2 regions of the Vibrio sp. V31_P5A7T61 genome follow, and region 1 is predicted to be linked to the other one. Evidence: predicted binding sites of a transcription regulator. Region 1 holds the regulator's gene; the other holds the start of a gene.

Region 1 (15,635 bases):
TACTGCTGCACATAATTCAATCACTCGTGCCGTATCATGATTTAAACTGACTCGATAAATGTGTTTACGTTGAAATTTTTGCACACTTTTTGCTGGTTTAAAGGTCTTAGGAAAAAACACGGCACGTGGGGAGGGACTCCACCAAAGAATGGGTTCGCCAGGGCCATACCATGGGAAGATACCATTGTGGTAAGCTGAAATAAGACGATCGGGATGCAAGCTCCCACCAAAAGCCAGTAGGCCATTAGGCTCATCTGAGGCAAGTAAAGGCGAGGGGAAATCGAAATTATCACTCGCTAATTCAGTGAGATAGAGTGCCATTACTTAACCAACTTATCCTAATAGGAGTAAAAAATGACAAAGTGGATATGGATCTTATTGATTTTTCCTCTGTTTGCCAATGCTGCGTATCAACGAAATCAGGCGAGACCGGTTAATGATGTCGTTTTTGGGCAAGTAGAAACCGTCCGTTATATTACCCAGCAAGAGATTATACATTCAAAATCAAAGGGCTGGGAAACATTGCTTGGTGCGGTAGTTGGAGGCCTTGTCGGTCATCAGTTTGGTGATGGTCGAGGTAAACAAGTTGCCACGGCGGTTGGCGCAGCAGCTGGTGCGGGTGTTGCTCATCATCATGGAAATAAAACTCATCTTATTGAGTATAAATTGGTTGAGCTATTGATTAGAACGAACGATGGTCAATTGATTGATGTTATTCAAGATCTCGATAACCAAATGATCTTTAACCGAGGTGATTTAGTAAGAATCTTGTACTTCTCAGATGGTGTGAGAGTGGATAAAGAAAGATAAGCAAGATTTTTTGTATTGAGCGAGGGATAAAGACTAGCGAGGATAAAAGATTTTGGTTAGTCTGCCAGTATCAAGAATTTTACTGCCTTCAATATTAATGGTTATGATGACAGTGCAAGGAAATACACGTTTAATGGAAAGTCTTACCTTACAGCCTATTGCAAATATTAATGGTGAAGTTAATTTGCCAGGTTCAAAAAGCGTTTCAAATCGAGTGCTTCTGTTAGCCGCATTAGCCACTGGAACGACACGCTTAACCAATTTACTCGACAGTGATGATATCCGCCATATGCTCAATGCATTGAGCCAATTGGGTGTTAAGTATCGGCTTTCAGCGGATAAAACACAGTGTGAAGTAGAGGGGTTAGGTCAACCCTTTGTAATCGATGGTTTACAAGAACTCTTTCTCGGTAATGCCGGGACGGCAATGCGCCCATTGGCTGCAGCATTGTGCTTGGGGCGTGGTGAGTTTGTTCTCACGGGTGAGCCACGAATGAAAGAGCGACCAATAGGCCATTTGGTGGAGGCTTTGCGTCAAGCGGGGGCAAATATCGAGTATTTGGAAAATGAGCATTATCCTCCATTGCGTATTCAAGGAACCGGATTAAAGGCGAGTCATGTTTCGATTGACGGTTCTATTTCCAGCCAATTTTTAACGGCCTTCTTAATGTCGGCACCATTAGCAGAAGGCACCGTGACTATTGATATTGAAGGCGAGTTAGTTTCAAAACCGTATATCGATATTACGTTACATCTGATGCAACAATTTGGTGTTCAGGTGATCAATCACAACTATCAGAAATTTGTGATTCCTACCGGTCAATCGTATGTTTCTCCTGGTGATTTTCTGGTTGAAGGCGACGCTTCTTCTGCTTCTTATTTTCTTGCTGCTGCCGCGATAAAAGGCGGTCAAGTTAAAGTAACGGGTATTGGTAAAAATAGTATTCAAGGCGATGTCCAGTTTGCTTATGCGTTAGAGAAAATGGGCGCACAAATTGAATGGGGAGACGATTATGTGATTGCTCGTCGTGGAGAGTTAACTGCAGTCGATTTAGACTTTAATGCTATTCCTGATGCTGCGATGACGATTGCTACGACGGCTCTATTTGCTAAAGGGTCAACGGCGATTCGTAATGTTTACAATTGGCGAGTTAAAGAGACCGATCGGTTAACCGCGATGGCAACAGAACTGCGTAAAGTTGGTGCTCAGGTCGAAGAAGGTGAGGACTACATTATCATCACCCCGCCAAGTCATTTACAACATGCGACAATCGATACCTACGACGATCATCGCATGGCGATGTGCTTTTCTTTAGTCGCGCTTGGTGAGACACCAGTGACGATTAATGATCCAAAGTGTACATCAAAAACTTTTCCTGATTATTTTGAGAAATTTTCCCAGTTATCTCACTGAGTTAATTAGGAAAATAAATGTTCAGCGTCACTACGGAAAAAGCCTCAATATAGAGGCTTTTATTGTTTTTTAAGGGTAAATTGTTTTGAAAGATGATGAGCTAAATATTTAAACATATTAAAAACGGCGGTTGTTTTTTCACTTGGCAGACCTTGAGGGTCAAGAAAATACTCACCTTTAAATACCAATACGCCGTCTTTTTCTTCTACGCTGGTCGTGCGCATTCCCTCTATATAGCTATCGTGTTCTTGAATTAATTGATTGGCTATGAGTAATAAATCGAATTCATTGATGGGTTGTTTGGTCTGCATATTGTTCTCTTTATTTTAGGTTGTTCTTTGATTTACTTGCTCTCGGTATTACGTTTCTCTATGCTGCTGCCCAGTAGATAACGACTGTCTAGCAATTGATAACGTGATTGTAGAATTGTGTCATGTAAAAACCATGATCATAAACAGGAAATGGATAAAAGACAATTTTGCCTGATTTTGTGATTAACAACATATTTTCTAGATTAATGGTCGCGCCTAAAACAGACTCTCTTTACTATGAGGCTAATTTTGTCTTGCGAATGCTGTTTCGTCGATTTGTCGAGCAAACAAGCGTTTTTTTTCAAAAACAGGTTGATCTTCTGCTTAACTGGCTCGATAGTAAAAAAAGAAGCAATATTTTTAGAACATCATGCGATTTATTACTCGCAGTGTGATTAAGGGCATTTGAATCAAATTATGGGTAAATCACTCGTTATAGTGGAATCGCCAGCCAAGGCTAAAACAATCAATAAATACCTTGGTAAAGACTTTATTGTTAAGTCTAGTGTCGGTCATGTCCGCGATCTGCCTACGGCAGGTCAAACTACTACCACGGCTAAAAAAGCGACACCAGCAGCGAATAAAGCACTTTCTTTGGAAGAAAAAGAGCGTTTAAAAAAAGAAAAAGAACGGACCGCTCTGATTAAGAAAATGGGAGTGAATCCTTTTCAAGGTTGGGAAGCGAACTATCAAATTCTCCCAGGCAAAGAAAAAGTGGTCGCTGAGCTACAGAAATTAGCTAAAGACGCCGATTGCGTTTATCTCGCAACCGATTTGGATCGCGAAGGAGAAGCTATCGCTTGGCACCTACGTGAGATCATCGGTGGTGATGAAGAGCGCTATAAGCGGGTAGTGTTTAACGAAATTACTAAAAATGCCATTCAGCAAGCCTTTGAGCAACCGGGAGAGCTGAACATGGATGGCGTTAATGCTCAACAAGCGCGTCGTTTTATGGATCGCGTTGTAGGCTTTATGGTCTCGCCATTATTATGGAAAAAAGTGGCTCGTGGCCTTTCTGCTGGTCGTGTGCAGTCGGTAGCGGTGAAACTCCTCGTTGAGCGTGAGCGTGAGATCAAAGCGTTTATTCCTGAAGAGTTTTGGGATATTCATGCGGACACAAAAACCAGTACGCAAGATGATTTTCGTTTGATGGTGGCTCAACAAGCGGGCTCTGCTTTTAAGCCGACCAATGAGGCTGAAACTCAAGCCGCACTTTCAGTGTTACAAAAAGCGCGCTTTGAAGTTTGTAAACGCGAAGATAAACCTACCAGCAGTAAGCCTAGTGCACCTTTCATCACCTCAACGCTTCAGCAAGCCGCCAGTACACGTTTAGGCTATGGCGTGAAGAAAACCATGATGTTGGCACAACGCTTGTATGAAGCGGGTTACATTACTTATATGCGTACTGACTCGACTAATTTAAGTAGCGAGGCGGTAGAATCAGCCCGTCAGTTTATCGAGCAGCAATTTGGTCCACAGTATCTGCCACAACAAGCGATTGTCTATGGTAGCAAGAAAGGGGCTCAAGAGGCGCACGAAGCGATTCGTCCTTCCGACGTTAATGTCAAAGCCGATGACTTACAAGGGATGGAAGCGGATGCACATAAGATTTATGCTCTGATTTGGAATCAATTTGTCGCTTGTCAAATGACCCCCGCCCAGTACGATTCAACCACCATCAGTGTTAAAGCAGATGAGTATACGTTGAAAGCGAAAGGACGGATTTTGAAGTTCGATGGCTGGACTCGCGTACAGCGTCCACTCGGTAAAAATGAAGATCAAATTTTACCCGCAGTTCAAGTCGGTGAAGTACTTACTCTTGAGAAACTTGATCCTAAGCAGCATTTTACCAAACCGCCAGCACGTTTTACGGAAGCCGCATTAGTCAAAGAATTAGAAAAGCGTGGTATTGGGCGTCCATCGACCTACGCGTCGATCATTTCTACCATTCAAGATCGTGGCTACGTGAAAGTTGATCAGCGCCGTTTTTATGCAGAGAAAATGGGCGAAATCGTGACCGATCGTCTCGATGGTAGTTTTACTGATCTAATGAACTATGATTTTACTGCTCGGATGGAAGAAAAACTTGACCAAATTGCAGAGGGTGAAGCGAATTGGAAACAAGTATTGGATGCCTTTTTCGTTGATTTTAGTGGTGATTTAGAGCAAGCCGAGCAGGACGAAGATCACGGTGGTATGAAGCCTAACCATATTGTCATGACTAATATTATGTGCCCAACCTGTTCTCGTCCTATGGGGATCAGAACGGCTTCAACTGGGGTCTTCCTCGGTTGTTCAGGTTATGCATTGCTTCCGAAAGAACGTTGTAAAACGACGATTAATTTGGGCGATGAAGATGGCATTATCAATGTTCTTGAGGAAGATGTCGAAACGGCAGCGTTACGAGCGAAAAAACGTTGTCCGATTTGTGAAACGGCGATGGACGCTTATCTAATTGATGGTCAACGTAAACTACATGTTTGCGGTAATAACCCAAACTGTGAAGGTTATGTCGTTGAAACCGGTGAGTTCAAAGTTAAAGGTTACGACGGTCCCGTTGTTGAGTGTGATAAATGTTCATCAGATATGGTGTTAAAAACTGGACGTTTTGGTAAGTACATGGACTGCACCAATGACAACTGTAAGAACACTCGAAAGATATTGAGAAACGGCGAAGTTGCTCCTCCTAAAGAAGATCCGGTTCATTTCCCTGAACTGCCGTGTGAAAACTCAGATGCCTATTTTGTGCTACGTGACGGTGCTTCTGGACTATTCTTAGCCGCCAGTAATTTTCCGAAATCTCGTGAAACACGGGCGCCTCTTGTTGAAGAGTTACAGCGTTTTAAACAACGTTTACCTGAAAAGTACCAATATCTAGCGACGGCTCCCACTCATGATCCCGATGGGCTTGCTGCGGTGGTACGGTTTAGTCGTAAGAGTAAAGAGCATTACGTACGCACGGAAGCAAATGGTAAACCTTCCGGTTGGACGGCAATCTATGACGATGGTCACTGGCAAGTGACGGACAAACGAAAGTCAGCCAAATAAGAGAAATTTTTCTTATCGATAACAACATTGAGGCAGCCATTGGCTGCCTCAATGTTTTCCTAGTAAGTCATTCTTAATGGAGAATCGGTGTGCTTTTTCAAGCAAAATTATTCCCCAATTTTCATCCTATTTTTCTCATCATCAATAAATAGTCGTTATTTTTCGTTACCAAAAATGAAACATAAAAATGCAATTTCATAACGTTATGATGCCTTAATTGTGAACAAGATTAGGAGTTCAACCGATTGGCTGTTTTACTGGCTCAAAATAGACAATTGCCATTTGTATTTTTATGCAAACGCTATAAAGTAATACACAACCAATTGCACTTTTCGTGGTTGGCCGAAAGGCCGTAATAAACTAAGGATAGTATCGTCATCCCCCCAATAGTATTGACATGACGATAATCAATAAAACTTAATGGAGAATAACAATGACCGGTGTACTAGGAATGATTCTGGCTGGTGGTGAAGGCTCAAGATTGAAGCCTTTAACTGAATCGCGTACTAAACCTGCCGTGCCATTTGGTGGTAGTTATCGCTTGATAGATTTCGCCCTAAACAATTTTATTAATGCAGATTTAATGCGAGTGTATGTATTAACACAGTTCAAATCGCAATCCCTTTATCTGCATATGAAAAAAGGCTGGAACGTCTCTAGCCTGCGTGGCAGCTTTATTGATTCCATACCTGCCCAGATGCGTGATGGTAAACGTTGGTACGAAGGAACGGCCGATGCTATTTATCAGAACTTACGTTTCATTGAAATTTCTGAAGCCGATGATGTCTGTATCTTTGGTTCTGATCATATCTATAAAATGGATATTCGTCAGATGCTTGATTTCCATCGTCGAATGGAAGCCAAACTGACCGTCTCTGCCATTCGTATGCCTCTTGTCCAAGCGTCACAATTTGGGGTGATAGAGGTAGATGTCACGGGGAAGATGATTGGTTTTGAAGAAAAACCTCAGCACCCTAAATCGATACCGGGTGAGCCTGAGTGGGCATTAGTATCAATGGGTAATTACATTTTTGATACCGATACGTTATGCCGTGAATTACGTGAAGATGCGGTAAACCCAGAGTCTAGCCATGATTTTGGTAAAGATATTATCCCTAAAATGTTTCCGCAGGGTGAAGTCTTCGTTTATGATTTCTCAACCAATAAAATCAAAGGTGAGAAGGGCGAAGCCTACTGGCGTGATGTCGGCACGATTGAATCTTATTGGTCTGCGCATATGGACTTATTGCAAAAAGATGCGCCATTTTCTCTTTATAACCGCAGTTGGCCTTTACATACTCATTATCCACCGTTGCCACCAGCGACCTTTGCTAATGAAGGAGAGAAAAAGGTTTGTATTACCGATAGTTTAATTTCAGCGGGAAGTTATATCCAAGGTGCAAAAATTTATAAATCGGTGTTAGGTTTTCGAACCAATATCGGTGCAGGTTCATGGATCAGTGAATCGATTATTCTTGGTGATGTCAAAATTGGCGCTGGTTGTACGATTAAACGCACGATTATCGATAAGGACGTCGAAATTGCTCCAGGAACGGTGATTGGGGAAGATTTACAATTAGATAGGCAGCGCTTCCATGTCTCTGATGAAGGCATTGTAGTCATCGAAAAAGGAATGAAAGTTGGATTCTAATCTTGAAAAAATGAATATTTGGTTTGTTGTATCCGAAGCAGAAGGCTTAGTGAAGAGCGGAGGCTTAGCCGACGTTGCCAAAGCTTTACCAAAAGCATTACAGGAGTTAGGTCACCAGGTAGCCATTGTGCTACCTGCTTATCGTTCAATTCCAAATAAAATGGATTTACCCATCATACTCGAAACCGAGTTAACCCACTGGCCTCATACTCGCTATCAAGTAAGGCAGGGTGAGCTCGACGGTGTTGTGGTTTACCTGATTGATTGTGATGTTTACTTTGATCGACCAGAAATGTATGCGGAGCACAATCAAGCTTACACGGACAACGGTGAGCGTTTTGGTTTTTTCTCGGCGGCGTGTCTGGATATTTTGCCCAAGCTGAATATTAAGCCAACCATCATCCATGCCAATGATTGGCATACAGGTTTAGTGCCTTTTTTATTAAAAACTCGCTACCGTGAAGACCCACATTTTTTCGGCGTTAAGTCGGTGCTGACTATTCATAATGCCATTTTCAAAGGTATTTTTTCCTACTACCAATTGGAAGTTATCCCCGAGTTAAATCTCTCTGGGATGGAGTTTCTACAGTACGGACATGATCATGTTAGCATGCTACGAGCTGGTATTGCTTTTGCCGATAAAATCAATGCGGTGAGTCCTAATTATGCTTCTGAACTGTTGACGCCGTTAGGTTCTCACGGATTGGTGGATGATTTTGTGCGCCGTGCGCGAGATCTGCATGGGATTGTCAATGGATGCGATTATTCTGAATGGAGCCCCTTGACGGATCGTTATATTCCTCAGACTTACCATGCGGAACGACAATCGCTCACTCTAGGAAAATCAGCCAGTAAACTTGCCTTGCAGCAAGAGTTAAATTTACCACAAGTGACGACACCGATGTTTGGCATGGTATGCCGTTTGACTCATCAAAAAGGATTTCATTATTTATTGCCTATTCTTGAGTCGTTTTTGCGTAATCAGGTACAAGTGGTGATCGTCGGCACCGGTGAACCGGAGATTGCGGCGGCATTACATAAAATTGCTGCGCATTATCCTGATAAGTTAGGGTTTGTTGAGACTTACAGCAATCGTTTGGCTCATTTAGTTGAAGCGGGCTCGGATTTTTTTCTCATGCCCTCAGAATTTGAAGCTTGTGGACTAAACCAAATCTACAGTATGGCTTATGGTACTTTACCTATCGTACGCGAGGTTGGAGGTTTAAAAGATACCGTACAAGATTATGATAAATACCCTCAGCAAGCGACGGGGTTTGGTTTTCAAGAGCCGTCACCAGCGGCATTATTGATCACGATGCAGAGGGCGTTGCTGTTTTATCTACAGCAACCTGAAGAGATGCTTAATGTTCAAATACGAGCGATGAGCAGAGATTTTGGCTGGCGTGAGTCTGCTCTTGAATACCTTAAAATGTACCGCTTAGCCATTTTTGACTAAATGTCTATGAAGACGGGAAGCGTCAATGCTTGTTGATCGGCTACCATCGTCTTTTCTTTTCTAATCACTTTCCTTTATACCGATGGGGAGCTTCCCCGTCGGTTTACCAATCGCCCGTTTAACAACAATAGATTTTTACAACTCAAAAACGATTTTTGACACTAAAATATGCTAATCTCTCAGTATCAATGATTTTGATTTTCTGTGGTATCCATGTCTCAATCTTTACTGTTTCATAAAGTTTATCCACATCCAACCAGCCGAGAATGGGTGGTGTTTGTGCATGGTGCGGGTGGAAGCTCGTCTATTTGGTTTAAGCAGATCAAAGCGTATAAGCAGCATTTTAATCTGCTATTGATTGATTTACGCGGCCATGGAAAATCTCATCGTCTTATCAAAGATCTGATTGCTAATCGATACACCTTTAAGACAGTGACCATTGATGTACTTAAGGTGCTGGATCACTTAAAAATAGCTTCAGCTCATTTTGTCGGGATGTCACTGGGGACCATTATCGTGCGTAATATTGCCGAATTGTCCGCCCAGCGAGTTCGCTCTATGGTATTAGGTGGCGCTGTCACTCGTTTGAATATCCGCTCTCAGCTTTTGGTGAAGTTAGGCCACCTCAGTAAACATCTCATTCCCTATATGTGGTTATATCGACTGTTTGCTTATATTGTCATGCCACAACGCAGTCAGAAAGAGTCTCGTCATCTGTTCGTTCGAGAAGCTAAAAAATTGTGTCAGCAAGAGTTTAAACGCTGGTTTACATTGACTGCGGAAGTCAATCCATTGATGCGTTATTTCAAAGATCGAGAGTTGCCTATTCCCACCTTGTATTTAATGGGGGAGCGCGACTATATGTTTATTCGCCCAGTACGCGAAATGGTCGCCGCGCATCGACAGAGTGAACTGTTGGAACTCCCAAATTGTGGTCATGTTTGTAATGTCGAGCAACCGGAGTTGTTTAACCAACTGTCGATTCAATTTATCCAGCGGCAAAGTACAGCAACGACTTTATCTCATTCAGTGACTTAATCTCAGTGTCAACTGATTGAATGGCACGATTGTTGGGCAGCTATGCTTGTCTTAAGCCAATCATGTTGTTGATTTATATTGATAGAGATTAGAGGAAATGGTTGGCGAGCTGTCAGCTTCAATTGTGCAAACGATATCGAAATGATTAAGGTCAAGGAATCATGATGCTTATTAGGAGGCGTTATGATTGGTAGATATACCCGCTACTGACTCTCAGTGAGCGGGCTAGATATCAAAATTAAAACAGGTTTTTTTTCAATTCTTCACGACGACTTGGAGGGATCACCGACCAATGTTTACCTTCGATTGCCCCTTCTAACGCCCACAATAACTCTAAACTGACATCAGATGAGTGACTTTGTCTGATCGCCTGATAAGCGGCGACAGCACCCGTTTGTTGCAACTGATCAACGGAATGAATGCCTGCTTTTTTGAGCATTCTTTCGGTTGCTAAACGTAGGTTAGGCAGATCTTTAAGACGAGTGGGTTTAGTCTGCTCTTGCTGCTCTCGCTCCGATTTGGCTTGGCGTAAGGCGACGGTTGCTTCCTGCAAAATGGTCGTTGGATCAAGCCAACAGGTATCAGGTAAAGCAAAGTACTTAGTTACCACAGGAAAGCCCCGTTTTTTATAAACGTAGGGCAGATAGCCTCTTTCGGTAAAAACTTTAGCAGATTCATCGTCAGCTCGAAGATGGAGTTGATTGTTGACGACTAAAGCGAACATAGTGTCATCGACAAAAATGCCGAAGCCACCAAACATTGAGCGCGACTTGACCTGGCCAAGCAGTTCGAATAGCCGCATTGAATCTTTTAATACCGGTTTATCCATGCTGTCATTCTCGGTGTATTAAGCAATTCGCCAGCAAAATCAGGTCCGAGAAAATAGCAAAACGTCAAAAAGCATAATAATAGGGGGAGTTGACTGCTTGTTTTAGCTATTTTGTCATCGGCAACCCCGCTACCTACCACTATGGTTTAGGCCGGAGGCTTTGCGTCCCATCTTTTCAAATGGTTTGCCCTGTGCGTGACACGTTTCATTATTGACAAAATAGTATAACTTGGATGTATAAAATAAACAAATCATTGAATAAATATCACACTCAGTGATTGTTTATATGATGTTTGTTTCATTTTGATTTGAATTAGGCAAAGATTGCCCCCCAATCGTGGCGCTAAGGCTACGATTGGGTTTGAAGTCTTTTTTGCTCAATAATGGGTCAATGAAGTGGTTATCTATTTAGCGGTGAGTTTTTTGACTGAGTCACGTTCCACGATTTCAGGGTGCATTTCAAAAATACGTCTTTCGTGTTCTTTATCTTTGATGCGCTCCAACAATATTTCAAACGCATTTTTCCCAACACGGCGTTTAGGTTGATGGACCGTGGTCAGTGGCGGAGAGAAATATTCGGCTAACTCAATATTATCATAACCAATGACTGACATATCGTCTGGCACGCGTATGCCACGTTGCTGTAAACGGCTGATCAGACCTAATGCCATGGTATCATTAAAGCAGAATACCGCGCTCGGGCGTGTATCCATAGCAATGATTTTATCCGCGGCTAGAACGGCAGTATCGCATTCGAAATTGCCTTCTAAAATCCAATCTTCTTTTACCGTTAGGTTGGCTTCTGCCATGGCACGCCGAAAGCCTGCGATACGTTCTTGACAGGCGGCTTTAACAAAGTGACCACTTAGACAAGCAATTTCAGTGTGCCCATTTTCGATCAAATATTTCGTTGCTAGATAACCCCCTTCTTCAGAGTTATCAATGATCTTATCGGCTTGTGATGTTTGCGGGCCCCAATCCATAATAACTTTAGGTATCGAGGGATGACTCTCTAACATCTCAAGTAACTCTTCCGTTAAATCGGAGCACATGACCAACATACCGTCGACCCGCTTTTCAGCAAGCATACGAATATAGTCACGTTGTTTCTCGTAGATACCACCAGTATTGCAGAGGATCAGTGTATAGCCTTGGCGATAGCAATAGCTTTCAACACCATCGATCACTTCAGAAAAGAATAGATTGGTGGATTGAGTCACCAACATACCGATCGTACGCGTGGTGTTACATTTTAAGCTGCGTGCGACGGCGCTTGGTGCATAATTCAGCTGTTTAACCGCGTCCAAGACTTTTTCTTGAGTGGTTTCTGCCACAAAACGTGTTTTATTGATGACATGAGATACGGTTGTTGTCGATACGCCTGCTAGGCGTGCAACGTCTTTAATCGTAGCCATAAAATTATCCTGTCGGTGACTGCTCGGCGTTAGGTAACTAGAGCAGTAGTTATGTCCCGAAAGTGCAATCGCCCTGTTAGGAGATCGTGATAGGAGAGAGGTTTGTTTTAAGCACTGTCGATGCTGCCTTTTTACAACGTCTCATTCTTCGGGTATAGGCTAACGTCAGCCTAAAAGTAATAAAAACACAAAAACCGCTGTTAAATAGCGGCCTATTGGTTACATTTAATCTTGTTAATAACCAGCAAGATTCTAGACTGCAACGCAGTAACTCGCAATCAAATTCGGCCCATAATCCTTCCAATTGATGTTAAATGTGCACAATGTTTATCAAGTTGTGCACCAAACCACTTTTTCGACGATGCCGCTTATAACAAGAATATCAATCACCCTCTACGGCAGGCGATGATTCATTCAATTTGGGTTCATGGCTCACCCAATCGCGCATGGCTTGCCATATTAGCCCCATGGTTTCATACCAATACCGCTCAGTTTGTTCTAAATAGAGCGCTCTCGGGATATATTTATCCCAAGCTTGGCTGATATTCGTTTGGGCAAGATAATTTGTCGGCGCAGGGATAGGCGTTAGCCCTGCAGATTGAAATTCATTCATTGCACGGGGCATGTGGCTGGCCGAGGTGACCAGAACCAGAGTGCGCTGCTGAACAAAAGCGGCCGCTTGTCTTGCTTCTTCCCACGTATCTTGCGCCGTCTCAAGCAAAATAATGTCTGATTTTGCGACACCAAGCGCAAGCGCCACTTTAGCCAGCATGCGTGCATGACTCATTTCACTCCCGCCTGCATAACCCGATAGGATCAGTTTTGCGCCAGGGTACATCCGCATTACTCGAATTCCTTCGCTAAGACGCATTAACGCGGCTCGGGTAAGCTCAGAGGTTGGTGGGATGCTATCATCGACGACATGGCCATTACCTAAAACCATAACATAATCGATAGTACCCTCAATGGGTAAAAAAGCGCTGTACTGACGCTCTAAAGGCATTAATAAGCGACTGGATACTGGTTGAAAAGAAATAACCAATAAACTAGACAAACAAAATAGAACCACTAAGCAGCCAGTCTTTCGCTTTGCGGTAAACATAATCAGCATCAAGCCGATAAAACCAATCATCAGCAGTGCTGGTAATGGCATCAGTAGAGAAGAAACGATTTTTTTCAGCTCAAACATAGATTAAATAGTCCGAAAAAACAGCACTTGATAATAAAATCAGCGAAAGGTCCTTTATTCCTGCCATTCCTATGACAGAATAGCAGCACGATTTATTATCATAACTCAAGCCACTGTGACTGAAGATCGCAATTTCGACGATATTGCCCACAAATTTGCAAAAAATATTTACGGCTCTGACAAAGGCGAGATTCGTCAAGTCATTGTTTGGGATGATCTCATGCAAATTTTGACCCATTTTAACGGTCAGACAACGCCCCTGCATATTTTGGATGCGGGAGGGGGCTTGGCGCAAATGTCGCAAAAACTCGCCATGCTTGGCCATCAAATCACCTTGTGTGACCTCTCGCAAGAGATGCTCGATTTAGCCAAACAAGAGGTGACCGACCATGGATTACTGGAGAGATTTCGCTTTGTGCATTCTCCCGTACAATCTGTGCAGCAACATTTGACGGAGCCCGTTGACATCATCTTATTTCATGCGGTGATGGAGTGGTTGACGGAACCACAAGAGGCTTTACAGCAGCTGTTAGCACTGGTGCGTCCGGGCGGTATGGTTTCGGTGATGTTTTACAACCAACATGGCTTAGTTTATAAAAATGCGGTATGTGGCAATATTCCGCATATTTTAAATGGCATGCCACATCGTAAACGATTTAAATTACAGCCACAAAAAGGGCTGCTCCCTGCTGATGTGTATCAGTGGATTGAACATGCTGGATGTCAAATTATGGGTAAGTCAGGCATTCGTTGCTTTAGCGATTATATCGGCAATATGACCAATATGGGCGAGTTTGAGTTTGCAGACCTTTTGGCATTGGAGCAACAATTTTGCCGCCAAGAGCCTTATCTATCTTTAGGACGCTACATCCATGTTTGGGCTAGGAAACAACCACAGGAAGAACAATGAGTGATATGACTCACAATGCGACTGAACAACCGATTGATGAACTCGTCAGTTGGGTGAAGCAGCACGATTTTTCTTTGAACTTACCTGCTGAACGGCTGGCGTTTTTGATAGCGATTGCGGTATTGAGCCATGAAAAATTCGATGAAGAATTAGGGGAGGGGGAATTGCATGATGCGTTTGCGATTGTTAGCCGCCTATTTACTGAAACGGGTGATGTCTCTGCATTTCGGGCTAATAACGCCATTAATGAGCTCGTCAAACAGCGTTTGCTGAGTCGTTTTACTAGTGAGGTCACCGATGGCGCGAGCATTTATCGCTTGTCGCCTTTGGCGATTGGCATTACCGATTATTATGTTCGTCATCGTCAGTTTTCGAAATTAAAACTCTCTATTCAACTTTCCTTGTTAGCGGATGAAATGGCTAAAGCCGCCAACTCCGCTCAGCAAGGGGGGACACCTGCGCATTGGAAAAAGAATGTTTACGGGGTATTAAAATACTCGGTGAGTGAAATCTTTGATCGCATCGATCTCAACCAACGCGTTCTAGACGAGCAGCAGCAATCCGTGAAACAACAAATTGCCGATCTATTGAATAAAGATTGGCGAGAAGCGATTCATAACTGTGAAAGTTTATTGTCTGAAACCTCATCGACGTTACGAGAGCTGCAAGATACGCTTCAAGCCGCAGGCGACGAATTACAAACTCAAATTCTTGATATTCAAGAGATTGTTTACGGCGATCCAGAATTAGAGTTTATCGATGAAGTGCTGTTTGTGCTGCAAATGAAATTAGACCGAATCATCAGTTGGGGACAACAGGCGATCGATTTATGGATTGGTTATGACCGCCATGTGCATAAGTTCATTCGCACGGCGATAGATATGGATCAAAATCGCGCTTTCAGCCAACGTTTACGCCAGTCGCTGCACGATTACTTTTCTCAACCTTGGCTACTCACTTATGCCGAGGCCGAGCGTTTGTCTGATTTACGCGATGAAACTCTGATGTTACGAGATGAAGAAGTGACCGGCCACATTCCCCCCGCTGTCGAATATGAAACGTTTCAAAAGGTTCACGATGAGCTTGCAGAGCGTATTGCTGGGATGCTTCAGAGCCATAAACAACAGGGCCAACCGATCAACCTTGGTCATGTGCTGCGTGATTATCTTGCCGCACACCCAAGAACTCATCATTTCGATCTAGCCCGTATTGTTGTCGACCAAGCCGTTCGCTTGGGTTATTCACAATCCGACTACCAAGCCATTCAACCTGATTGGCAAGCGATTAACCAATTTGGTGCAAAGGTACAAGCTAATGTCATTGACCGATATTAACCACTATATGCCAGAGAATCTGGCTAAAGCGATTGTTAACCCGCTTTTTCCGGCTTTAGACAGCCAATTACGCGCAGGGCGCCATGTGTCCAGCGATGATTTAGATAACCATGCGTTTCTCAGTGATTTTGAGCCAGAGTTAGCACTTTTTTATCAGCGCTATAATACTGAGTTAGTTCGTGCGCCCGAGGGCTTTTTTTACTTACGTCCACGCTCTACCTCATTGATCA
Region 2 (15,635 bases), on a different contig from region 1:
ATGGTACTCATCAAGAGCGACTTGCCCCGTTAAAATATCACTCATGTGAATATCGACGGCATTAAAGCCAGCGCGATCGAAGGCAGCAGCCATTTCCACGTGTGAGTTGACCCCTTGCTCACGCAAGATAGCCATATTGGGTTTGCTTCCCTTAGCAATATACGGCGCGGCAATATCTTGCTGGACATCAAACGTTAACTGAGCATTCAAGCCCGGATCAAGGTTATCTTGCTTAGCCGCAAACTCTTGATCAGCGCAGCGTGGGTTATCGCGCAATGCCTGCATTTTATGGGTCATTTCTGCCCAAATAGTGCGTAGCTGGGTGCGGTTACGTTCAACCACAACTTGCTGATTTGAAGTAATACGTAACGTATCCGAGTTCGTTACAGTACCAATCACATGGCAACAGGCTTGTAATCCATGATTCGCTAAGGTAGCCAGTACTGAAGTCAGCGCCTCGTTGCGCACCTGCAATACAGCGCCAAGCTCTTCATTAAACAGAATCGCTAAGTGGTCATCGCCCAATGGTGCAATATTAGCGTCAATCCCACAATGCCCAGCAAAGGCCATTTCTGCTAACGTAACCAGTAAACCACCATCACCCTTATCGTGATAAGCGAGCACTTGTTGCTGGGCGACCAGCGTTTGAACCGCGTTATAAAAACCTTTTAACTGCGCAGCGTTATCAACATCTGCTGGCTTATCGCCTAACTGTTTATAAACTTGAGCCAGCGCTGTTGCACCAAGGCGATTTTTACCATTACCCAAATCAATCAGAACTAAGCTTGTTTCACCTTTATCGGTTCTCAACTGAGGAGTGATGGTTTTGCGCACATCTTCCACCCGAGCAAAAGCGGTAATCACCAGTGATAATGGTGACGTCACCGATTGAGATTGCCCTTGATCATCTTGCCATTGGGTTTTCATTGACATGGAGTCTTTACCGACGGGAATGGTTAACCCTAATGCCGGACAAAGCTCTTCACCAACTGCTTTCACTGCAGCATAAAGCCCGGCATCTTCACCGGGGTGCCCTGCTGGCGACATCCAGTTGGCAGACAGCTTGATATGTTTAATATCACCAATATGCGTGGCGGCAATGTTGGTGATCGCTTCACCAACCGCCAAGCGTGCTGAAGCAGCAAAATCGAGCAACGCAACTGGCGTACGCTCGCCCATTGACATCGCTTCGCCATGATAAGTGTCGTAACTGGCCGCGGTTACCGCACAGTTCGCTACTGGCACCTGCCAAGGCCCAACCATCTGATCACGTGCCACTAATCCAGTTACCGAGCGGTCACCAATGGTAATTAAGAAGGTTTTTTCGGCCACGGCTGGCAAGCGTAGGACGCGATCAATAGCGTCATTCATCTCAATATTAGAGCGGTCTAACGCCGGACTTTGTACTTGTTGCGTAGTGGCTTGACGATGCATTTTCGGTGGCTTACCCAGCAAAATATCCATCGGCATATCAATCGGCGTATTATCGAAATGGCTATCTTCAAGGGTTAAATGGCGCTCTTGAGTCGCTTCGCCAACCACCGCATAAGGGGCGCGTTCACGTTTACAAATCGCTTCAAACACTGGCATGTTTTCTGGAGCAACCGCTAGCACATAACGTTCTTGAGATTCATTACACCAGATTTCTAGTGGACTCATGTCCGGTTCATCGTTGGGCACATCACGGAGTTGGAATTTACCGCCGCGATCACCATCATTGACTAACTCAGGAAGGGCATTAGAAATACCACCCGCCCCAACATCATGAATAAAGGCAATCGGGTTAGCGTCACCCATTTGCCAACAGCGGTCGATAACCTCTTGGCAGCGACGTTCCATTTCCGGATTTTCACGTTGTACAGAAGCAAAATCCAAATCTTCTGCTGATTGACCCGATGCCATCGACGATGCCGCACCACCACCAAGTCCAATATTCATCGCTGGGCCACCCAGCACAATTAACTGCGCACCAACAGGGATCACTTTTTTCTGCACATGATCTGCGCGAATATTGCCCATCCCACCAGCGATCATAATCGGTTTATGATAGCCGCGAACCTCTTCTCCCGCATGAGAGATCACTTGCTCTTCATAGGTTCGGAAATAACCCAATAAGTTAGGACGACCAAACTCATTATTAAACGCCGCGCCGCCTAGTGGACCTTCGAGCATAATGTCTAACGCGGTGACAATCCGACTTGGCTTACCAAAATCACTTTCCCACGGTTGAACAAACCCAGGAATACGTAGGTTAGACACGCTGAAACCGACTAATCCAGCCTTCGGTTTACCACCGATACCGGTTGCGCCTTCATCACGGATCTCACCGCCCGAACCCGTTGCCGCACCGGGCCATGGTGAAATAGCCGTTGGGTGATTATGCGTTTCTACCTTCATTAAGATATGGGCATCTTCATGATGATAAGTGTATTGACGAGAATCGGGATCCGGGAAGAAACGGCCGACTTTAGAACCGGTCATAACGGCAGCGTTATCTTTATAAGCAGAAAGGACGTGATCAGGGGTAACTTCAAAGGTATTTTTGATCATCTTAAACAGCGATTTTTTCTGCTCTACGCCATCAATCGTCCAATCGGCATTAAAGATTTTATGGCGACAATGCTCAGAGTTAGCTTGCGCAAACATCATTAACTCAATGTCATTAGGGTTACGACCTAAACGAGTAAAACTCTCGACTAAGTAGTCAATTTCATCGTCGGCTAATGCCAAACCAAGGGAAACGTTTGCTTGTTCAAGCGCAGCGCGGCCGCCGGTGAGGATATCAACTGGTAACAATGGTGCAGGTTCGGCGACAGTAAACAAGGCACTCGCCGACTCTAAATCACTGAATACCACTTCCATCATCCGATCATGAAGTAATTGACTTAGTTCGGTTTTTTGAGCCTCAGTCAGTGGGCTCTGACTATCAATATAATAAGCCGTGCCACGCTCTAAGCGCTTAATTTTGCCTAAGCCGCAATTATGAGCAATGTCACTGGCTTTAGAAGACCAAGGAGAGATGGTGCCGGGACGCGGCGTGACTAGCAACAGTAAACCTTGTGGTTGGTGCTCTTGAATCGTTGGGCCGTAAGTGAGTAATTGTTGCAATTTACTCTGTTCAGCGCTGTCGAGCTCAGCATTAAGATCAGCAAAATGCATAAACTCAGCATAGATACCAGTAACTGGTAGGTCTTGTTGACGACACGTTTCGAGCAGTTTTTGAATGCGAAATTCAGAAAGCGCTGGGGAGCCACGCAAAATTCTCATGAGCTTAGGTCTCTATATACAAGTGATTAAGATGAAATTGGAATAAGTTCATTACATTACAAATAGTTATGTATGAATTAATAAACAAATACCAATGTCGACTCATTATTGCGAGGGCATTATAGAGGATTTCTTTTTGTGACGTAACACTAAAAGCAACCGTTTGCGCCATTTTTTCGTATATTTTGCACCAGCCCTCATTGCTCGCTCGACAAGGTTGTTCAAGAAGCTCAGAAAAATAAGGTCGCTAAGTTCCTATTCCTGAGCGATGGTGTATAAACTTTGCCTTCAACGCCTCGGGTTTGGTATAAAGACATACCGGATGTAAGAGATCGCTAATCAATGACCCCATTTTCTTTCACGTTTTTCTATCGTGCGCTATGGCTAGCATTAACCCTGCTCGTTCTCAGCGGCTGCCAAATTGACTCTGAGCCGAAAAGTGAGCTAGAAAAAATCCGCGAGAGAGGCGTATTACGAGTCGGTACGTTGAATAATCAGCTGTCCTATTTCATTGGCCCAGATGGTCCCGCGGGTCTTGATTATGAATTAGCAAGAGAGTTTGCTCGTGAACTAGGGGTACGGTTAGAAATGAAACCGGCCTATCGTACATCGAGTCTCTTTCCAGCGTTAAAAAATGGCGAGATAGATATTATTGCTGCTGGGTTAAGTCAATCAGAACAGCGCTTAAAAGAGTATCGCGCTGGGCCAGCCTATTACTATGTATCGCAACAGGTGGTGTATAAACCTGGCCAATGGCGACCTCGTAACATTAATCAGTTAATCGCCAGACAAGATGAACTGTTGGCAAATAATGATCAGCAGCCTATTTTTAAAATCGTCAACGACTCTCATTTTACTACGACATTAGCCAGCGTTGCCGAGCGTTATCCTGATTTTCAATACGTGATTGATAATGATAGTGATGTGAGTGAGCTATTGAAACAGGTCTCTAAAGGTGAGCTGCTGTTTACCATGGCAGACTCAGTAGAAATTTCACTCTCACAACGTATTTATCCAGATATCGCGATGGCCTTTGAAATGACCGAAGACCAGCCTATTTCGTGGTTTATGCGGCGTTCAGATGATGAAAGCTTATATGCGTTAATGATTGAGTTTTTCGGTAATCTCAAACAATCTGGAAGCTTAGCCTCTTTAGAAGAGAAATACATTGGTCATGTTGGTAACTTTGACTATGTGGATACTCGCGCCTTTATCCGTGCTTTGGAAACTCGCTTACCTAAATGGGCACCGCTGTTTCAAAAATATTCAGAAGAATTTGACTGGCGTTTAATTGCTGCGGTGGCTTATCAAGAGTCACACTGGAATCCGATTGCTCGCTCGCCAACCGGCGTTCGCGGAATGATGATGCTCACCTTACCAACGGCGCGCAGTGTCGGAGTGACCAATCGACTCGATGCAGAGCAATCGATTCAAGGTGGTGTCGAGTATCTACGCAGAATGGTTGCACGCATTCCAGACAGTGTTCCGCAGCATGAAAAAATCTGGTTTGCATTGGCTTCGTATAATATTGGCTATGGGCATATGATGGATGCTCGCCGCCTAACTCGCCAACAAGGTGGGTCGCCGGATGCTTGGGCCGATGTTAAAGATCGTCTTCCTCTTTTGCGTCAACAACGCTATTTCTCGCAAACGCGTTATGGTTATGCTCGTGGAGATGAAGCTCGCGCTTATGTTGAAAACATCCGTCGCTATTATCAAAGTATTATCGGCCATATGGATCCACATCACAGCAACGATACCGATCTCGGAATCGATGACTTGTTAGTGATTACTATCGAGCCAGAAGAGAGCGCGGATGAGAGTAATGACCATCACGTCGACGTCGAGTAAATCCTGATTAGCGAACAGCGACCGGTCTCATCATCTACCCAACAAAATTCGGTGTTCGCTAATAAAATATCTTGATTTTTATACTTAAAAATCATAAATATCTAGTGTGAAATTTAACGGTAATAAAGTATTGATACACTTTACTTCTACCTTGCTATACCCAAACGACTTGAGGTTGCAGGTAGGCGGAAAGTGAGTGAATCCCCCCTAACTATTTCTAGTTACAGCCTCCATGAAAAAGTCCATCCGCATGGCTGCAACTTCCAGTGGTAAGGGATCGATAAGTTTAATTATTTTTTATAATAATAGGAGGGTGTTTATGTTGAAACGAAAACGTCAATCAAAACTCCTGAACAAAGCAGTATCAGCCAATCGTCGCCGTCGCATGCTGGCGAACACAAAGAAGAAAGTGCTCGCACGTCATCGTGCCTTCGTGCAACTGATAGACTGATCGGATATCAGCAAACATCTACACAAAGACTCAATCAGGCTGTAGATGTTTGCCAGCCTCCTTCTCAGAAACACATCCCATCACTATTTTTATCTTACCTTTGTTTTTGTTGCTCTTTTTGAGCTTTAATTTCTTGCCGACGACGTTTGAAAAAAGCTTGCAGTTGAGTACGGCATTGCTCTTCTAATAACCCCTTTTCAATGATCGCGTAATGGTAAGCCGCTTGACTCGCAAACAAATTCAGCACCGTTCCTGCGGCTCCCGCTTTGAGATCTGGCGCGCCGTAAACAATCCGTGCAACTCGGCTGTGTAACAAAGCGCCAGCACACATTGGACATGGTTCTAAGGTGACATATAAAGTGGTATCTAATAGACGATAGTTTTGTAACGCTTGTCCAGCTTGACGCAACACTTGGATCTCAGCATGAGCCGTCGCATCATGCCCACCAATCGAGCGATTCCAACCCTCAGCGATCACTTGACCATCTTTGACTAATACCGCCCCAACGGGTACCTCGCCTTCCGCTTCGGCCTTGGCAGCAAGCGCTATCGCACGACGCATAAAGACTTCATCTTGTTGGGAAAACAAAGAAGGACTGTCGCTCATAAAAACCTCTTACACAAATGATATACCTCAACAACCTGGCGTTAGGGTACGTGAGTCGCCATCCATATAGATAAACGATGTGAGAACGTGGCCACCACCGCTGTCGCTTCAAGTCGCGGGGGATAGAAAGTATATCGTTAACCGCTTTATCCGGTAAGCTTAAAGCGATAAATGCTGAGTTAGATGGTCAACCAACAGACGAACCTTAGTCGATAAGTGGCGATTTTGTGGATACAGCGCCCATACTCCTTCACGATCATCTCGAAAAGTCGCTAACACCTCGACTAAACGGCCCTGAGCTAAAGGTTCCGTGACATAATAATCGGGTAACTGTGCCAGCCCCATACCTTTCAAGGCAGCATCCAGCAGTACCATGCCACTACTACAGCGGATCCGCCCACTCACTTTGATGCTTCTGGATTGTTGATGTTCCTTAAAACGCCAATGATCGTGAGTACCAATCAAACAAGAGTGACGCGTTAATTCAGATAACGCATAGGGGGTACCGTATTGCGCTAAATAGTCCTCACTGGCACAGACATATAAACGACGATCACTGAGTTTACGAGCGATAAAACTGGAATCCTCCAATTGCCCTAAACGTATCGCTAAATCAATCCCTTGATCAATCAAATCTAATTTCTGATTGGTTAACACCAACTCCAACTCAAGCTGCGGATAAAGCAGTAAAAAATCATGCAATAGTGGTGCTATTTTTTGCTCCCCATACGTCACCGGAGCCGTCACTTTAATTTTGCCACTTGGGGTATGTTGGATCTGCGTTATCGCTTGCTCAGCCTGAAGTAAACCATCAACCAACACTTTACATTGTTGGTAATACAGCATTCCCGCTTCCGTTAACGAGACTTTACGTGTCGTCCTGAGCAAGAGTTTTATCCCTAACCTCTCCTCAAGTTGTAATACCCGCCGACTGATGTTAGCGACTGAGGTGTGCAAACGCTCAGCCGCCTGAGTAAAACTGCCAACCTCTGCCACCGCCACAAATTCATTCACGCCTTCCCAACTTGCCATACCACTCCATTATTACTTATTTGTAAAAGTCATTCATATTTTGAGCTAATTATAGCAATAAAATAAAGCACTATACTGACCTTGTTGTGAGCTGCAAGGCTCCCCTAACGGCTTAAGTTCGTGGTGACCACTTGAATCCCTATCTCACCATTGAGCTTTTTCTCTATAACCAAACGACTTGAAGTTGCAGGTAGGCGGCAAGTGAGTGAATCCCCATGAGCATAGGCAAACTATGTGATTGGGGTGAACGAACGTAGCCAACACCGCTGACGCTTCAAGTAGGAAGGGTATATCGCAAGGAATAGATTATGTCACAAGATAAATTTATCAAATCACGCGCCGCCATTGCTTGGGGCCCGAATCAACCACTGAGCATCGAAGAAGTCGATGTGATGCTGCCTCGTAAAGGCGAAGTATTGGTACGAATTGTTGCCACTGGTGTTTGTCATACCGATGCTTTTACCCTTTCCGGTGAAGACCCAGAAGGGGTTTTTCCGACTATTCTTGGCCATGAAGGAGGCGGAATTGTCGAAATGGTCGGTGAAGGTGTGACTAGCGTAGAAGTCGGTGATCACGTGATCCCGCTCTACACTGCCGAATGTGGCGAATGCAAATTCTGTACTTCAGGGAAAACCAACTTATGCCAAGCGGTACGCGCAACACAAGGTAAAGGATTAATGCCCGATGGGACGACTCGCTTTTATAAAGATGGGCAACCGATTTACCACTATATGGGCTGCTCTACCTTTTCTGAATACACCGTACTGCCTGAAATCTCGCTTGCCAAAGTCAATAAACAAGCACCATTGGAAGAAGTGTGTCTACTCGGCTGCGGTGTAACAACCGGTATGGGCGCGGTATTGAATACGGCTAAAGTTCAACAAGGAGATACCGTCGCTATTTTTGGCCTTGGCGGGATCGGATTATCCGCGATTATTGGCGCTCGAATGGCAGGAGCCAGTCGAATCATTGGTATTGATATTAATGAGAAAAAGTTTGCCTTAGCACAGCAATTGGGTGCGACCGACTGCATTAATCCGCAACAGTTTTCCAAACCGATTCAGGAAGTGATCGTCGAAATGACTGATGGCGGGGTTGATTTCTCATTTGAGTGTATTGGTAATGTCAATGTCATGCGTCAAGCTTTAGAGTGCTGCCATAAAGGTTGGGGAGAATCAGTGATCATTGGCGTGGCGGGTGCAGGGCAAGAGATCGCAACACGTCCGTTTCAGTTAGTAACAGGTCGAGTATGGCGAGGCAGTGCGTTTGGCGGCGTCAAAGGACGCTCACAATTACCGGCTATCGTCGAACAATACTTAGCCGGAGAATTTGGCTTACAAGAATTTATTACCCATACCATGCCATTAGATAAGATCAACGAAGCTTTTGAATTAATGCATTCCGGAGAAAGCATTCGTTCCGTGGTGCATTTTCACTCTCAACCGTCCGCTTAATCTTAGTCGTCGCCATTCCGTTGGCGACATTAAGTCATCGCTAATTAGGAGCCGTATTCATGAGCCTTACCCCTCTCAGTCAATCCAAAGTATTTTCTGGTTGGCATAAACAGTATCAACATACCTCATCGGTACTAAATTGTGAGATGCGTTTTGCGATTTACCTGCCGCCACAAGCTTCACCTCAAACTCCGGTTCCGGTGTTGTACTGGCTTTCAGGGCTAACGTGCAGTGATGAAAACTTTATGCAAAAAGCCGCCGCTTTTCGTAAAGCGGCTGAACTTGGTATTGCTATTGTTGCGGCAGATACTAGTCCGCGAGGTGAGTCTGTCGCGGATGATCCACAAGGTGCTTACGATTTAGGACTGGGGGCTGGGTTTTACGTTAATGCCACTCAAGAACCGTGGAAGCAGCATTATCAAATGTACAGCTATATTGTTGATGAGCTACCAGCACTGATCGAGCAGCACTTTCCGGTGAATCAACGTCGATCTATCGCCGGACATAGCATGGGAGGGCATGGCGCTTTAACCATCGGCATTAAAAATCCGCAGCGCTATTGCTCTATTTCGGCATTGAGTCCGATTTGTCATCCCAGTGATTGTCCTTGGGGACAAAAAGCGTTTCGACACTACCTTGGCGAGGATCAACTAACGTGGCAAGACTATGATGCCGTTGCGTTACTTAAGCGTCAAAGCACTTCATTGCCTATCTTAGTTGATCAAGGGGAAGCGGATCCCTTTTTAAAAGAACAATTAAAACCAGAAACCTTACAAGCCGTAGCCATTAATAATGAGTTAAATTTTACCCTTCGCCTGCATGCTGGTTACGATCATAGCTACTACTTTATTCAGAGTTTTATCAACGATCATCTTGAGTTTCACGAACAGTATCTTAAAGGCTAGTTAACGACTGAACGGGTATCCATGACTGATACTCATCTCCCATCCCTGCTTAAACAATAGTAAAAAAGCCTGCTATATCAGCAGGCTTTAATTATCATTTACTCTTATTCATGGCCGAAACAGCAAACCTTCAGCTATCAATTGACTTATAAAGAGTAGGTATAAGGCGCTTGAATACCCAGAGGAATACCCAGTGCCCAATAGGCTAAAAGGAAAACCGTCCAGCCAATCAACATGGCAATGGAGTACGGTATCATTAATGACGCCAGAGTACCAATACCCGCCCCCTTCACATAGCGCTGGCAATACACCACCACCAATGGGAAGAAGACCATCAAAGGTGAAATGATATTCGACACCGAATCCCCCACCCGATACGCCGCTTGCGACAGTTCAGGGGAAATGCCAACCGCCATCAACATCGGCACTAAAATTGGACCAATTAATGCCCATTTTGCAGACGCGGAGCCTATCAACAAGTTAACCATCGCAGTCAATAAAATCATCCCGACAATGGTTGCTTGTCCGGGTAAGTTCATCGCTTTTAGCCCTTCCGCGCCATACAGCGCCAGCATAGTACCGATGTTTGATTGGCTAAAGGCCGCCAAAAATTGCGCACAAAAAAACGCCATCACGATGTACGCCCCCATGGTCGACATAGTGGCGGACATGGCTTTAATCACATCATTATTGGTTTTAAACGTTCCTGAAACTCGTCCGTAAACAATGCCGGGAATAATAAATAAGATGAAAATCAAAGGGACAATAGAGCGCATCACGGGCGCAGAAAAAGCGGTCAATTCTCCTTCAGGGGAACGTAGCACCGATGTTTCTGGCCATAGTGCGGCAACCAGTAAACCAATACCAAGCAGCATTGCGCCACCAGCATAACGAAACGCTTTAGACTCAATGGCGGAAAATGAACCTAAATCAGGGGCAGTTTCTGCATCTTCGTCAATCGGTATACTATTGAGGCGAGGTTCGATGATTTTTTCCGTGACATACCAACCAATACCGACAATCAGCATTGACGATAATCCGGTAAAGAATATATTTGAAAGCGGGTTCACTTGATAAGTTGGATCCAGCACTTGAGCCGCGGTTTGGGTAAAGCCCGCGAGTAGCGGATCAATTCCTGAAGGCACGAAGTTCGCGGCAAAACCACCTGATACCCCAGCAAAGGCCGCCGCAATACCAGCCAGTGGATGACGCCCCGCCGCATGAAAAATAATGCCGCCTAATGGAATAACCAGCACATAACCAGCATCCGCCGCAGTATGAGAGACGATTGCCACCAGAATTAACATCGGCGTTAATAACTGCGCCGGAGTAAAATTGAGCATTTTTTTCAAGCCAGTGGTGATAAAACCGGAAGAATCAGCAACACCGACACCAAGCATCGCTACAAGTACAATGCCTAATGGAGCAAAACTGGTGAAAGTGGTGACCATATTGGCCAAAAAGTTAGCTAGCTCGGTGCCCGTTAATAAATTATTCACTTGCAGCGCTTCGCCAGTACGAGGATTGATTAAATCGAAGCTTGCCTGCGATAGTAAAGCTGAAGCGACCCAAACGATAATGAGAGCCCAGAAAAAAAGTATCGCAGGATCTGGGATTTTATTGCCCACCCGCTCAATTAAATTTAAAAAACGATCCATACGACTCAATGGTTGCGTAGGTGCTGAGTTTACCGCTTGATTACTCATCCGTAGTTCCTAGTTCATGTTGTGCCTATCCCCTTCCTGACTAATGACGAGGTAAAACTCTTTCCAATCCTATTCATGGATCTTCGTTCGTCACTAACTGGGCACACCAAAGTGTTTAGGGAGATAGCTTATTAATTAGAGTCACAGTGTGCATTTTGATAGATTGATCTTATTGACGTCATCCTATCGATATCTGCGCTCAATTATTGTGAGTCATAGCCCATGATGAGATTCTATAAAACAAGCCAAGGCGAAGCACAAAATTCCAAACCAACTGAAACATCCAGAGACACTTTGCCCAACCTTGCTATATAAAAGCAACATTGCATCAACAAACTACCCACAACACTCTTTACAATTGAGTGATCAACCTATAAAGCTAGCGATAAATCGTAACGTCGATACCCAAACGACTTGGAGTTACAGGTAGGCGGCAAGTGAGTGAATCCCCATGAGGATAGGCAAACTATGCAATTGGGGTGAAAAAACGTAGTAGCCAACACCGCTGCAGCTTCAAATAAGAAGGGTAGATAATGCAGAGATATCTTGATTGGATCTGTATAAACCCGAAGCAATAAAACCTCTAATCAAACTCGCTGTGTTGGGAAATCATCGTTTTGAGTTGGACGGATTGATCTTTTCCATATCTGTCTTTCCAAGTGGCTTGAACAACGATGGTTTTTAATGCACCGGACAACTGGGTTGAGGGTACGCTCCATTGCAACAGGTAGAGAGGATGACGACTATCCTCACCATCAACAAAGTCATGAGGATAACTCGCAACTAAACTCGCCGTCGCGGCTGAAGCACCGCGGGTGCGAAACCATTCTAATTTTTGCTCAGCAAGGTTGAGTGCAGTAATGCTGTGCTGCGCAAAATCTGCACGCTGCTCAACAAAGATTTGCAACTTAACCAAACTTAACGCACCAACGCCGATGAGCACAAAAGCAATCATCACTTCAATCAGGCTAAAGCCTCTTTGTTTAATAACCATGCCAGCTCCCCTGTTGTAATGAAATGGTTTGCGAACGCTGATGTGATTCCTTATTCGATTGGAACTGCAAATTAAGCGCCCCATGAATCACCACATCCATGCCGTCAGCATCAAACACGATTCCGCCATCCGGTCGAAAAGCACCACGATCAACGTACACCGTGTTATCCGTTAACAAGTGCTTTATCTCATTGTAAAACGGTGCTTGTTGCCAATCATTCGATAAAACCTCTGGATTCTTGATCATATGGAAAAATGCGCCACCATATACATGGGATCCATTGGTAGCAAATAAACCGTTTTCTACCACTAAAGAGCGACCATCGGGTGCTAAAAAAGAACCGTGAATAAAGCAGTCTCCTACTACCCAAACGTCTTTATAAGTAGCAAATGCTTGATGCAACTTCGTGATACAGTCTTTAGATTCTGCGCCATTGAGTGTAATAACATGATGCTGACTTTTTACTTTGTGATAATTTTCTGTGCTATAGGTCAGGCCGAAATACGACTCAAACGGTTTAAATTTAGTATCTTGCACAAAATCGGCTTTAAATTCTGATGAGTCTTGAGTGTTAAAATCTTTACCTTGACCACGGGCTATTGAGGTTTTGCTCTCTGCTTTACACTTCATCAGCGGGTTATTCTTAGATTGAGCATCTGATACTCTTAAGCCATTTTCTGATTTAGGTTTATTCTTTTCTGATTCAGTTTCCGTTGATTGTTGGGAACTCGCTTCAGAATGAAATACAACTTGATACTTATAACGCACCGCAACACAGTCATAAAAGCCGTTTTCATCAGCCTCTCCTACCGCTTCTGGTCGAATATCAAAATCCCCCACTAGGCGCAGATTAGCATTGGTTTGAATTGCGCCAGTGCCTATCGTGTATGAATAAATCTGCTTATTCACCTGTGCGTATCCTTGACGTGCATGGATACGATAAACGCCATTTTCTAATGGTATGAGTTGCAATTCATCGAGCTGAAGTTGCTGTTTACAATTATTGGCTTCACCGGGAACTTGTTTTAATAAACCAGTAGTTCTAGTCGGGTCTTGTGCGATATAAGCATACAAACATTCAACGCCGCCTTCGGCTAACCAATAACTTTGCCGAGCACTCACTTCATTTTGCGCTCGCTTAATTTGATAAAACAAATTTTTATACGAGCCAAGGGTTATCACTAAGGTAATTGAGAGCAAGACCGCCGTGATCAGTAATGTCGCGATGCCTTGTTGATGACGCTTCATGATTGCCAATTCCTTTGCGTAATGTGCAATTGCATCGAATGGGCCACCTCAGGGTTAGCAACTAAAGAGGCACTAACATCAATCGAAATGACTGCACTTTGTACCGCCTGACCGTTAATAGGGAAACGCTTGACTGAAAATTGGGTCACTCGCACCTGCTTAGGATCAAATAAGTTAAAACAACGAGTCATACTCGCCGTAGACTGTGGGATCAGATAATTAGCCTGACAATACTTCAAACTACTCGAATCTAAGCGATATAGAATATGGCTAAATTTTTCTGCTGAATGATTGTGGATATAATAGACATAACCTATCGAGTGATCTGTCACCGATATGAGATCGGGCTTATCGATAAACTGCAATGAATAACTGTCTAAATAATTATATCCAGCACGCAGCACATCGCGTTTCAATTGGTGCATCACCATGCTCATTTGTTGCTGAAGCATAATTTCCTGACTACGCTGCAACGCTACGCGCTGATTAGAGATAAAGACACTACCTATAATCGCTAAAGCCATCACACCAACTAAACTGGCAATCATAAACTCAATCAAGCTCGCTCCAATTTGCTGGTGTTTAGCAACTGGAAAAGCCATATTGGTCTCCTTCTATGGTGCACACTTTTATTCGTCCGGCACGATTGTGCAAAATGACCCTAATCCCTTGGCTATCTTCAACGTGTGCTTTGATGGTGATACTGCCATTTTGAGTCGGATTACCCATGACATGATCAAATCTCACCGAGTTAATGGAGCTGGTATGGTTTACCGATAAATTACGGTATCGGGCGCCACTAAAAACTGAAATGTTCGATTCTTCATTGCTTGGCAATAAAGCGTCTGAAGAAAGCCGCAATTGCCACTCTCCCGTACTTGATGGCATTCCTTCAATATGAACCCAAAGCCCTTGATTACGAAACACCGCCTCAGATTTGGCTTGCATAAAAAAGCCATGTAAATCATTGGCCAGTGCCGTCATTTTAATTTGCTGATTTACCTGACGATAACTCGGCGCAGCAAAGGCAAGCATCAGCGTCACAATACTGACCGTAATTAACAGTTCTAAAAGAGTAAAGCCGCGAACCATTTCCCAAAATCCTTTGCAAACATAGAGATAGTCGTAAATCAACTTGCCTCGATATTAACAGTAATCAACACTAGGCAAGGATTGGTTAACAGAACGAATGGACATGATTCGAATAAATAAATGCAATGAATTGCACAAAAAGATGAGCGGCATGACACTGATCGAATTAATGATTGCCGTGGTGATCGTCGGTGTGCTGGCAAGTATTGCTTACCCAACTTACAGCCACTATGTGAAAGAGGGGCATCGTCGCCAAGTAATGGCTGATATGGCCAAAATACAACTCTATTTAGAAGAGAATTATCGCCATAGTGAGGGCTATCCTATAGACGAAATATTTGACAACAATAGCGTATGTTCATTTTGTGACTACGATAATGAACGATTTGAACTTACCATTAAATCTATTAATGATAACAGGCAATACACCATCATCGCTAAGCCACTGCTACAAAGAGGACAAAACACTGATACCTGTCGCGGAGAACAATATGATCAATTAGAACTGAAAAGTAATGGTGAAGCGCTGCCTCGGGCATGCTGGTAAATGAGACGAGCCAAGCGTAGATCAGCTATAGCAAAGATTACCCCAACAAAAGCCAGACTGCGACTGCGAGCATTAGCGTTGCCGAAATCCGGTTCATCAAGCGAACGTTATTGGTATGACCTAACGCATGTTTCAAGCCTTTACCGCCCGTTGCGTAAATCGTCATACAGACAAACTCCGAAATCATGATGATTGAAATCAACCAGAACAATTGCGGTGCAATCGGAGCTTGGCTATTAATAAAAGGCGGCAATAGCGCAATCATAAATGCCCACCCTTTGGGGTTAGCAATCGCAGTGACAAAGCCTTGGACAATCAAATCCCAATCTTTACGAACAATAGGGGTTTCAACATTTTGATTCAACGCTAATTTACCTTTTGAGCGCCACATTTGAACCCCGATATAACCAAGATATGCCGCACCCAATGTTTTAAATACCGCAAATAACCAAGGATAATTGAGCATAACGGATGCCATCC

Evidence for each region. The regulator PurR, encoded in region 1, represses purine synthesis genes. The targets are predictions, from matches to a motif close to TNANGNAAACGTTTNCNTNA.
Region 2: a site for PurR is predicted at 3,419-3,438, ahead of purL (phosphoribosylformylglycinamidine synthase). Genes of this name have one in related genera too.

Annotation. Positions count from the first base shown of each region.
Region 1 covers NZ_WXWI01000025.1:95,184-110,818, forward strand. The annotation lists gene aat (leucyl/phenylalanyl-tRNA--protein transferase) at 1-321, opposite strand, end outside; gene CAG58_RS05360 (glycine zipper 2TM domain-containing protein) at 355-810, shown strand; gene aroA (3-phosphoshikimate 1-carboxyvinyltransferase) at 944-2,224, shown strand; gene CAG58_RS05370 (YciN family protein) at 2,284-2,535, opposite strand; gene topA (type I DNA topoisomerase) at 2,953-5,583, shown strand; gene glgC (glucose-1-phosphate adenylyltransferase) at 6,017-7,234, shown strand; gene glgA (glycogen synthase GlgA) at 7,245-8,690, shown strand; gene CAG58_RS05390 (alpha/beta fold hydrolase) at 8,904-9,728, shown strand; gene CAG58_RS05395 (TfoX/Sxy family DNA transformation protein) at 9,967-10,557, opposite strand; cyclic di-GMP riboswitch class I at 10,674-10,756, opposite strand; gene purR (HTH-type transcriptional repressor PurR) at 10,962-11,972, opposite strand; gene elyC (envelope biogenesis factor ElyC) at 12,355-13,161, opposite strand; gene cmoM (tRNA uridine 5-oxyacetic acid(34) methyltransferase CmoM) at 13,277-14,071, shown strand; gene mukF (chromosome partition protein MukF) at 14,068-15,405, shown strand; gene mukE (chromosome partition protein MukE) at 15,386-15,635, shown strand, end outside.
Region 2 covers NZ_WXWI01000033.1:75,018-90,652, forward strand. The annotation lists gene purL (phosphoribosylformylglycinamidine synthase) at 1-3,267, opposite strand, end outside; gene mltF (membrane-bound lytic murein transglycosylase MltF) at 3,610-5,118, shown strand; gene CAG58_RS17060 (hypothetical protein) at 5,438-5,569, shown strand; gene tadA (tRNA adenosine(34) deaminase TadA) at 5,664-6,176, opposite strand; gene CAG58_RS07925 (LysR family transcriptional regulator) at 6,336-7,208, opposite strand; gene CAG58_RS07930 (S-(hydroxymethyl)glutathione dehydrogenase/class III alcohol dehydrogenase) at 7,517-8,662, shown strand; gene fghA (S-formylglutathione hydrolase) at 8,722-9,567, shown strand; gene CAG58_RS07940 (AbgT family transporter) at 9,714-11,273, opposite strand; gene CAG58_RS07945 (type IV pilus modification PilV family protein) at 11,857-12,267, opposite strand; gene CAG58_RS07950 (hypothetical protein) at 12,257-13,516, opposite strand; gene CAG58_RS07955 (pilus assembly protein PilW) at 13,513-14,118, opposite strand; gene CAG58_RS07960 (GspH/FimT family pseudopilin) at 14,099-14,608, opposite strand; gene CAG58_RS07965 (type IV pilin protein) at 14,706-15,155, shown strand; gene CAG58_RS07970 (LysE family translocator) at 15,193-15,635, opposite strand, start outside.